Regions from separate parts of the Lentibacillus sp. genome, predicted to be linked through region 1. Evidence: predicted binding sites of a transcription regulator. Region 1 holds the regulator's gene; the other holds the start of a gene.
What was found. The regulator LexA, encoded in region 1, represses DNA repair genes until DNA is damaged. The targets are predictions, from matches to a motif close to CGAACATATGTTCG.
Positions count from the first base shown of each region.

Region 2: a site for LexA is predicted at 2,761-2,774, ahead of addB (helicase-exonuclease AddAB subunit AddB). Genes of this name have one in related genera too.

Region 1 is NZ_DATGTT010000065.1:11,601-17,012, reverse strand. Features, by position in the region: gene tkt (transketolase) at 1-1,056, opposite strand, end outside; gene VK097_RS11540 (DUF896 domain-containing protein) at 1,143-1,376, opposite strand; gene VK097_RS11535 (YneB family resolvase-like protein) at 1,461-2,099, opposite strand; gene lexA (transcriptional repressor LexA) at 2,511-3,134, shown strand; gene glnA (type I glutamate--ammonia ligase) at 3,423-4,760, opposite strand; gene VK097_RS11520 (methionine gamma-lyase family protein) at 4,888-5,412, opposite strand, start outside.
Region 2 is NZ_DATGTT010000060.1:33,321-38,732, reverse strand. Features, by position in the region: gene VK097_RS10685 (fatty acid--CoA ligase family protein) at 1-97, shown strand, start outside; gene VK097_RS10680 (competence protein ComK) at 265-786, shown strand; gene VK097_RS10675 (YhjD family protein) at 734-1,123, opposite strand; gene VK097_RS10670 (TVP38/TMEM64 family protein) at 1,375-2,037, shown strand; gene lepB (signal peptidase I) at 2,106-2,660, shown strand; gene addB (helicase-exonuclease AddAB subunit AddB) at 3,025-5,412, shown strand, end outside.

The sequences.
Region 1 (5,412 bases):
ATCATCTAAGTCATAAATGGGAAGGTTTTTCTCCCAGTTTTCCGGCAGCTCACCCCTTATAGCATGCTCTAATTCATTGCCCGCTTCCGGATATTTTTCTTTATAAGTTTCAAATAAACCGTTCCACTCTTGCTCAGCGTTTTTACCATCTTCAGCAATTTTTTCCCTGAAGTCGTCATACACTTCATCAGGTACATGAAATTCATCATGTTTCCAGCCGTAGTGTTCTTTTGTCAGTTTAACCTCATCTTCTCCCAGCGGGGCGCCATGTGAATCCGCAGAAGCTGACTTATTCGGTGATCCGTAGCCGATGACGGTTTTTACTTCGATCAGTGTCGGCTGATCGGTATTCGCTTTCGCTTCTTTGATAGCGTTGCGGATTTCACTCAAATCATTACCGTCTTCCACCCGGATAACCTGCCAGCCATATGCTTTGAAGCGTTCCTCCGTATTATCCGAAAATGCGCGGTTCAGCTCGCCATCAAGTGAAATGTCATTTGAATCATACAGTGCAATCAGCTTGCCCAATTGTAAATGACCTGCCAGTGATGCGGACTCATGAGAGATGCCCTCCATAAGGTCACCATCACTTACAAGCGCATACGTGTAATGGTCAATAATGGATATATCCTCTTTATTATAGGTTGCTGCAAGATGTGCTTCTGCCATAGCCATACCGACTGACATGGCAATGCCTTGTCCAAGCGGGCCTGTCGTTGCCTCAACCCCGTCAGTATGGTGGACTTCAGGATGGCCCGGTGTTCTGGAATCCCACTGACGGAACGACTTCAGATCATCAATGGTGACATCATAGCCTGATAAATGCAGCAGTCCATATAAAAGCATCGATCCATGACCTGCTGATAAAACGAAGCGGTCCCGGTTAAACCATTTGGAATTACCAGGGTTATGGGTCATGAAATCCGTCCATAATGTATACGCCATCGGTGCAGCGCCCATTGGGAGACCGGGATGACCGGAGCTTGCGTTTTCTACTGCATCAATTGCCAAAGTTCTGATTGTGTTAATGGATAGCTGTTCGATTGTTTCTGACAAAACGATACCCCTTTCCCTTGTTAACATTGATTCGTATCCTTTTTAATTCTATAATGAAACTGTTATTGTAACAAGTCATAACATGATTAATGTTTTTTGTTCTTATCTTGTAAATCACGCACTTTTTTCGGCGTGACATCCCTGCCTTCAGGATCCTTTACGGTCATTGACTTAAACTGATTTTTGAAAGATTTTCGGACATTCTGCAAATATTCTTCGCGGAGCTCCTTTTGTTCAGTCTGTTCCTTAACAGTTAAGCCTTCTTCTTTTGACTTTTTAGCTAATTGATTTATCCGATTAAGCTTTTCTTCTGAAATCATAGATGAAACCTCCTGAAAATCAATAAAGGCAAGAACAATATGACTGTTCCTGCCTTCTAATACTACACGTCAATTTATTCATATTCAAGTGTCGAGATATTCCTGATATCTGCGGTGCACAGTCGCTTTTGAAACAGAGTGCCCCAATCCATTCAATGTATCAGCAATTTCCCGGAAGGTGAGCTCATGCTGTCTCAACCGGACGACTTCTTCAATCGGAAATTCTTTTCGTTCTTTTCCCGGAGCCTTGTTGCGGTTTGACAGATTCTTGCTCGGATCAAATCCATTCTCAACGGCTTTCTTCATACCCCGCTTAATTTTTGCATTATGAATCTTCCGTTGATATTCCTCCACAATACTGACAATCTGCAGCAGCATTGAATCTGCTTCAGACAATTCCAGTTCGCCTTCATACAAAGACGTATAAATATTGACATCCAATTTTCGGAGTTGATGATACAAAGCAATTTTGGTATTCCCCCGCCCCAACCTCGTTTCATCCTGAATAAGCAAACAGTCCGCCCGTTCGTCAGAAAAATAATCCAGCATCCGAAAAACGCCTTCCCGGCTTATTTCATAGCCGCTCGCCTGTTCTTCAATACATTCCGCGACTGTAAAATGATAGGCACCGGCAAGCTTCATCAGTTCTTCTTTCTGCCTTTGCAATGATGTTTCCTGAATTTTTTTATCAGTACTGACCCGGCAATAAATAATTGCTCTCAATTTAATATCCCCTTATAAAGGTTGTTCAAAAGTCCGGTAAAAATGACACATCGAATTTCTTCGTTGGCTTATTGCTCCACTGCTCGAAACCGCGCCGTCTCGAACTTTCTGCCCTCTTTATCCTCCTTTTTGAACACCCACTTATATGTTATCCGCTTGTGATCATCGAAAAATATAAAAATATTAATGCAGATGTAAAAGCTACTAAATAAAATATATCAGTTTTCGTTATTCTTTCAAACATACGAACCATCCTTTCCTTTATAATGACAAGAACTTTTGTTCGGTTTTACCTATTATTATATACGAACAAATGATCTTGTCAACAGTTTTTTCGAACGAATGTTTGCTTCACTGAGATGAACATGCTATACTTACTTCAATAAATAATATGTGCGAGGTGTTTAATTGATGACGAAACTTTCAAAGCGGCAGGAAGCCATTCTCGATTATATAAAAGAGCAAGTGGGCGAAAAGGGTTATCCGCCGTCGGTCCGGGAAATCGCAGTGGCTGTGGGGCTTGCTTCCAGTTCAACCGTACACGGCCATTTGGCACGGCTGGAAAGTAAGGGGTTTATCAGACGTGACCCTACAAAACCACGGGCAATTGAAGTTTTAGATCTTTCAGAAGAAAGCAATATCCCAAGGGAAGAACCGCGATATGCGCCTGTTATCGGAAAGGTAACCGCTGGCATTCCAATTACCGCCGTGGAAAATATTGAAGAATTTGTTCCTTTGCCAAGTTCGGTAACAGGTACTGATGAGAATCTGTTTGTACTCGTTATTGAGGGAGAAAGCATGATTGAAGCAGGTATATTGGACGGGGATATGGTCATCGTTAAGCAGCAGACTACAGCACAAAATGGTGATATCGTAGTCGGTATGACCGATGAAGATGAAGCCACTGTAAAGCGATTCTTTAAAGAAAAAGACCACATTCGCCTCCAGCCTGAAAACGCAACGTTGGAGCCGCTTATCTATCAAAATGTGACCATTTTGGGCAAAGTAGTCGGTTTGTATCGTAATGTTGAATAGAACAGTAATAAAAACTTAACTGCTTTATAGACCATATTTTATTACTGTAGTTTTATTCAGTTATTGCAGCTATATAATATTCATTCAGTGGGATACTTTTTTCCCCACTGCATGTTAGTTGAAGGAATCGGACTTTACGGGCAGCTAATCCCCCACTTATCTTTCCTGGCTTCCTTGAAATATTGAAGTGAGGGTCTTCCTGCCCGTTAAGGCAGAATAAAACAAGGCTTGGCCATCACAGCAACATGATGCCAAGCCTTGTTTTTAATGTAAATAACATTTGGAATTTTAATAGGTTGTCAAATACTGCTCCCTCTCCCATGGATGAACAGTCGTACGGAACATATCCCATTCAATCGTTTTTGCTTCAACGAAATGTTCATATAAGTGTTCGCCCAGTGCTTCAACAACCGTCTCATCTTTCTGCATTTCCAACAAAGCGTCCTTAAGTGTTTCAGGCAAACTCTTGACACCATTCGCTTCACGCTCTTTTTTGTCCATATCGTATATGTTCTGATCAACTGATTCAGGCGGTGTTAATTTGTTTTCAACACCATCCAGTCCGCTTGCAAGCAACACTGACATCGCCATATATGGATTGGCGGCAGGATCAACACTTCGCACTTCAATACGGGTGCTTAAACCGCGGGAGTACGGAATGCGGACAAGCGGACTCCTGTTTGTGCCGGACCACGCTACATAACATGGCGCCTCATAGCCTGGAACCAGTCGTTTATACGAATTAACCGTCGGATTCGTAACTGCTGTGAAGTTTGTGGCATGTTTAATTACCCCGGCAGTGAACTGATAAGCAACATCGCTTAATTGCATTTCCCCATCTTTATCAAAAAACGCATTTTCGCCATTCCTGAATAAAGACATATTGACATGCATTCCGGAACCATTGACCCCGAAGAGCGGTTTTGGCATAAAGGTCGCATGCAGGTTATGTTTTCTTGCAATTGTCCTGACGACCAATTTAAATGTTTGAATATCATCGGCATGTTTAACAGCATCTGAATACTTAAAATCAATTTCGTGCTGACCTGGTGCACCTTCGTGATGTGATGCTTCAATTTCAAAACCCATTTCTTCCAGTTCCAGAACAATATCCCGCCGGCAGTTTTCACCCAGATCTGTTGGTGCCAGATCAAAATAGCCGCCGCGATCATTCAGTTCCAATGAAGGCTGGCCCTTCTCATCCAGTTTGAACAGAAAGAATTCCGGTTCTGTACCTATATTGAACGCATCAAAACCGAGCTCTTCCATTTTCTGAAGCTTTCGTTTTAAATTGTAACGCGGGCATCCCGCAAATGGGGTCCCATCAGGATTATATATATCACAAATAAACCGGGCCACTTTCCCTTTTTCCGAGGTCCATGGAAATACCACAAATGAATCCAGATCAGGATGCAGGTACATGTCGGATTCCTCAATACGGACAAACCCTTCTATGGATGAGCCATCGAACATCATTTTATTGTCCAAAGCTTTATCCAATTGACTGAGCGGAATCTCAACATTTTTGATATTTCCAAGCATGTCGGTAAATTGAAGCCGGATAAATCGGACATTTTCTTCCTCGATTCGTTTCATGATTTGTGCTCTCGTTAAGCCTGATGCCATTTAATTTCCTCCTAAGTCATTTTTAACAGCATATCAATCGACCACCATAAACCTTATTCCTTTATATTAGAGACATCGGAACGCTATGTAAAGTTATAACACTAACGTAAATTTTTCAGACCTGCTCTCAGTCGGTTAAAAATATTAATTCTTTCTCAACTAAATGATTAACTGCTGATTCAAGCGCAATTTTCACATGAGCATATGTTAACCCCCCTTGCACAAATGCTGTATATGGTTCCCTGATCGGGCCGTCTGCAGTCAATTCAAGACTCGCACCTTGTATAAACGTACCAGCCGCCATAATGACCTCATCCTGATAACCGGGCATTCCGCTCGGGTACGGGGTAACAAAGGCGTTAACCGGTGAATTTTGCTGGATCGCTTGGCAAAATGCAACCATGTTCTCCGCATTGTTAAAAGTAACCGTCTGAATCAGATCTGTACGAAACGTTTCATAACCCGGGCTTGTCCGAAAGCCTGCCAATTCTAAAAATCTCGCCGTCAAGACAGCACCTTTTAAAGCTTCCCCAACAATGTTCGGTGCCATAAAAAGACCCTGAAACATCTCCTGTAAGGTGTTAAATGTTGCACCAGTTTCCTTTCCAAGTCCTGGTGCTGTCAGGCGATTGGCACATTGTTCTACATACGA
Region 2 (5,412 bases), on a different contig from region 1:
TAAAGTTCCGTCGAAAATGGAATTCATGGACGAACTGCCGAAGAACACGACAGGGAAAATATTGCGGAAGAACCTGCGTGAATGGATAGCACAATAAGCGCAGAGGTGTTCCGGCAACGCGGAGCACCTCTTCTGTTTTTTGAACACGCACTTTCGGGGTAATTTTAAGAAAATAGTGAAATTTATATTGTCTTTTTTATTTAGAATTGGTAAATTATAGGTATACCTCTTTCTTTTCATGATACATGAAAGGATGAAAAAAGAATGATAGATAATTTTTATTCTTCATCACACGAAGTGACTCCCCTTACAATGGCAGTTATCGCGCAGCAGAATGAAAACGGAAGTACCAGTACACTGGTTTTGGAAGAGCACGAAGAATATTCTGTTCCCCACCCCCCAAGTAAAATTATTGATTATGCATGCAAGTTCTTTGGGAGCAGCCTGCGTGGCAGACAGGATGGAACACGCGGCATTTGCGGTATCACACATAAAGCCCCCGTCTCCATTGATCCAACCAGCGGCATGTATTTTTTTCCCACGACTTCGCCTGCCAACCCAAAATGTTCATGGATTGCCCATTCACATATTGACCAGGTAAATCAGGGCCCGGGAAGGCAGACGGAGATAGTTTTTAAGAATCATAAATCCATTCTTTTTGAAATTTCATTTGGTTCAATGCTCAATCAGGTGCAGCGGACGGCGCAATACCGGTATTTATTGGACAACCGTATCAAGTATTTGCAGAATCATGCTGCTGATAAAGTGGCAGAGCCTTTTGCATAAGTTCCTGAATGATCGTTTCCACTTTTTTGCGGATTGCCGGGTTAAAATAATTTCGCTTCTCTTCACGTCCCCTGCAAAGAAATAAGTAAGATGAAAAGGAATCATTTTTATTCAGTGTAACGACCCGAATCTTTTGATCCTGCATCGCTTTTTGCAGCCTTCTGCGTTCATTTGCGGCTTCGGTATTCATTTTTTCCAAAAGGTCTATATAAGGTTCTTTTATTTTAAATGTGCCGTTCCGGATGTTGTAAAGATCCTGCTGAATAACCACCATCGCCATTGAAAGAAACAGGAAGCGTGAAGCAAGCTGTAATTCTTCGTCATTCAGATAGCGCATGTCATCCCCTCCGTAACCGAACATTAGTTCTGCATTTTATTATATGATAAAATGAACAAAAAATACACTAAAAAATTTTATATAAGGTAAAATGGAGAGAAAGAGGTATATACAGCCTTGTCAAAAGGCGTACCAAAGTAAAATTTTCGGTAATGGCTGCTGAATCTACGAATGACGGATAAATTAAAACAAAAACAGTTATACTGGAAAATAGACGAAAAAGACGCTTCAGATTAAGGGGACAAAGATACATGTATTTGTTAAACGTCAGCATTATGGACTGGAGAATTTGGCTTGAGCAGGACAAGTTGGACGAGTATCTCCAGCATTTGTTAAATGAATACGAAAGTCTGGGGCCTTTACCGGGCATTCTTTTGCCATTTATTGAGGCCTTCCTCCCATTTTTGCCACTGATTGTGTTCGTAATGGCCAATGCAGCGGCTTATGGTCTGTGGAAAGGTTTTATATTATCGTGGGCAGGGGCATGCGTCGGTGCGATAATGGTATTTTTACTTATTCGAAAACTTGGGGACAAACGGTTATTCAGGGCAATAAGCCGGAACAAGCAAGTGGTTCGAGTGACCACTTGGGTGGAGCGGCATGGTTTCGGTCCGCTCTTTCTATTAATGTGTTTTCCATTCTCCCCGTCGTCGGTGATCAACGTTGTATCGGCGCTGTCAAAAATTAATATACGGCAGTTTATCCTGGCGGTACTCATGGGTAAGACGGTCATGATTTTTTCGATTGCCTTTGTCGGTTCGAGCATCGTTGAATTTGCACAGAAGCCGGTCAGAACAATTGTTGTCGGAGTTTGTATTGTCCTGTTCTGGCTGTTTGGGAAATATATTGAGAGGCGTCTGCAACGAAAGACGATCATAAGGGAAATTTCCGAGCGTGAACAGGTTAAAAAGTGAATAAACAGGGTAGACTAGTATAAGTGGAATGTCGCCAAGAAACTTGTCATACCCTGGAGGAAACTGAAATGAATAAGAGATATTTTCGTAAAATAATGCCGGTCATACTATTTGCATTGGTTCTGGCCATTATTTTCCGGTCTAACTTGTTTGCTAGTTATATTGTCAATGGCGAATCAATGGAACCAACGTTGTATGACGGCAATCTATTGATGGTCAATAAAGTGGTTTATAACCTGACAGATATAGAACGCTTCGATATTGTTGTGTTCCATGCGGATGAACAGGATGATTATGTCAAGCGGGTCGTCGGTTTGCCCGGCGATGAGATTGTTTACAAGGATGATAAATTGTATATTAACGGTGAATATATAGAAGAACCTTTTCTGAAGCGATTTCGAAAAATGAGCGATAAAGAGCCATATACGAAAGATTTCACGCTGGAAGGTGTCACTGGAAAAACCGAAGTGCCTGAAGGAAAACTGTTCGTGATGGGAGATAACCGCGGCGAAAGTCTCGATAGCCGTGAAATCGGGTTTGTTAACGCCGAAACAATTGTCGGGAAAGTGGATGTCAAGTACTGGCCGTTCTCAGAAATGCAATTAAGTTTCGGGGAAAAGTAGAAACTTCATTCAGTGGGCGCTTTTCCCACTGAATGTTAGTTGAACAAATCGGGCATTTATAGATCGTCAGCCGTTATTATCCGGCCGTTTGCTGGAATGAAAAACATACGTTTGTAAAGTGTCTAAAACCTGTTTCTCTGTTAAAATGAGAAATAGGTTTTATTATTTTATAGTGGCATAGGTGAGACCCCGCAGGGCGTCAGCCTGAGGAGGCTCACCAGCCGCCCGCGGAAAGCGGCGTGTATTTTCGGAGCGGTAGAAGACGCACCAACTTATACCTTAAGTTACGTCGCAGCTTATGGATTTTGTGTTATAATCAACAATCTTTTAGAAAACAGCCTATTATTTGCAGGGGGCGGAATGTATGGGAGTCCGATTTTTATTAGGCAGAGCCGGAACCGGCAAAAGTGAACGGATTTTGAATGATATACGGCAACAATTAACCGACAACCCACAAGGGTCGCCAATCTTTTATATTGTGCCTGATCAAATGACATTTCAGCAGGAATACGCATTATTTCAGGATGAAGCTATCAAAGGAAGCATCCGTGCCCAGGTGGTCAGTTTTTCGCGGCTTGCATGGCGCGTTATGCAGGAAACCGGCGGCAGCACCAAACAGTTCATCAGCTCGGTCGGAACCCAAATGATGCTCCGTAAAATAATCGCCGAAAAAGAAAGTGAATGGGATATATTTCAGAAGGCTTTGGAGAAACAGGGTTTTCTGGAACAGCTTGAGAACATGATTACTGAGTTCAAACGTTACCGGATTACACCGGAAATGCTGGATTTGCAAATGAGACAGATGCAGCAATTTGTTCATAAAGAACCTGGTGAGGCTGCACTGGCGGGTAAGCTCAATGATCTGGCTTATATCTATGAAAACCTGACGCGTGCAATGGAAGATAAATATATTGATAGTGAGGATCAGCTGCAGCTGCTTGCCGATAAAATACAGGCGGCGCCGCAGCTTGAGAATGCTGATATCTATATCGACGGATTTCACCGGTTTTCACCGAAGGAATTGCTTGTTGTCGAAGCCCTGATGAAAAAATGCAATTCGGTGACGGTGGCATTAACAGCTGATATCCCGGACCAGGATAATCTTTCTGAACTGGATTTGTTTTATCAGACAAAAGAGACATACCAAACATTGCGGACAATCGCACAGGAGAATAACATTCCCATAAAAGAACCGGGCATATTGGACCGGGATGATGGATGGTTACAGAACCGCCCGTATTTTGCTCATTTGGAACAGTACTTTGATGTCAGACCTGCACCTGTATATGACGATGAAGTGCCTATCCAGATCGCCGAGGCGGTTCACCCGCGTGCAGAAGTCGAAGGAGTCGCCCAGGAAATTCTCCGTCTTGTCAGGGAAGAGCATTATCGTTTTAGAGATATAGCGGTCTTTATTCGTCAGACCGATGTCTATCATGATTTGATCGATACGATTTTTGATGACCATGATATACCTGTTTTTATCGATGAAAAACGAAGCATGCTGAATCACTCACTGATTGAATTTATCCGTTCGGTTATGGATATCGTCGAAGGGAATTGGCGTTATGATGCTGTTTTCCGAGTGTTAAAAACAGGATTCATCCCGTCCCGTGATGCCAACCATCCGCTGACTGATGATGCGATCGATGAACTGGAGAATTATGTGCTTGAATATGGCGTCCGGTCCCGGCAACAGTGGTTTGCTGATAACGAATGGGTCTTTCAGCGGTTCCTTGGGTTTGACCAATCAGCCCAGACGGATGCAGAAAGGAAGACACAGCAGCGGATTAATGCGTACCGGAATCAGGTGGTCCTTGCTTTACAAGAATTTGACAAGGAAATCCGCGAGGCTGAAACGGTACGAAAACGATGTGAAATCATCTATTTGCTGCTGGAACAGCTTGATGTGCCCGGCCGGCTTGAAAAAATGCGGGAAACCTTTGACGCGGAAGGCCAAATTGAAAAAGCGCGTGAACAGGAACAAGTATGGAATGCTGTCATTCAGCTGCTGGATGAAATGGTTGAAATGGCCGGTGAAGAGCCGATGACGATGGAAACGTTCCGTGCTGCAATCGAAGCGGGTTTTGAGTCACTGACATTCGCTCACGTTCCGCCAAGTATTGACCATGTCATTGTTGGCACGATTGACCGTTCCCGGATCAGCGGCATGCAATGCTCATTTTTGCTTGGCGTCAATGATGGCGTATGGCCGATGAACCAGGCAGAGGATGGGCTGATTAATGAGCAGGAGCGCAGCATTCTGGCAGAACAGGGAATGGAACTGGCGGAGAGCAGTAAACGGAAACTGCTGGATGACTGGTTTTATATGTATCTGGCATTCACTTTGGCTCAAGATTATTTATGGATCAGCTATCCGCTCAGTGATGAGGAGGGTAAATCAAAAATGCCGTCACAGCTGGTTAAGCGGGTGGAGGATCTGTTTCCTGCTTGCTGTGATCATCTGTTGCTCCAAGACCCTGAAGAGCTGACTGATGCCCAGCGGTTTATCACCACACCGATTAAAACAAGATCAGCGCTGACTGCCCAGCTTGCCCGCAGCCGCAAAGGGTACCCGGTGAAAGAAGTATGGTGGCATGTTTTGAATTGGTACATGCGAAATCAGCCCAAATACAGTACGACATATACCATTTTGCAAAGTCTGTATTACCAAAATCAGCCGGTTAACTTATCACAGCAGACAACTGAACGGCTGTATCCAAAACAGGTGAAGTCCAGTGTGTCACGGCTT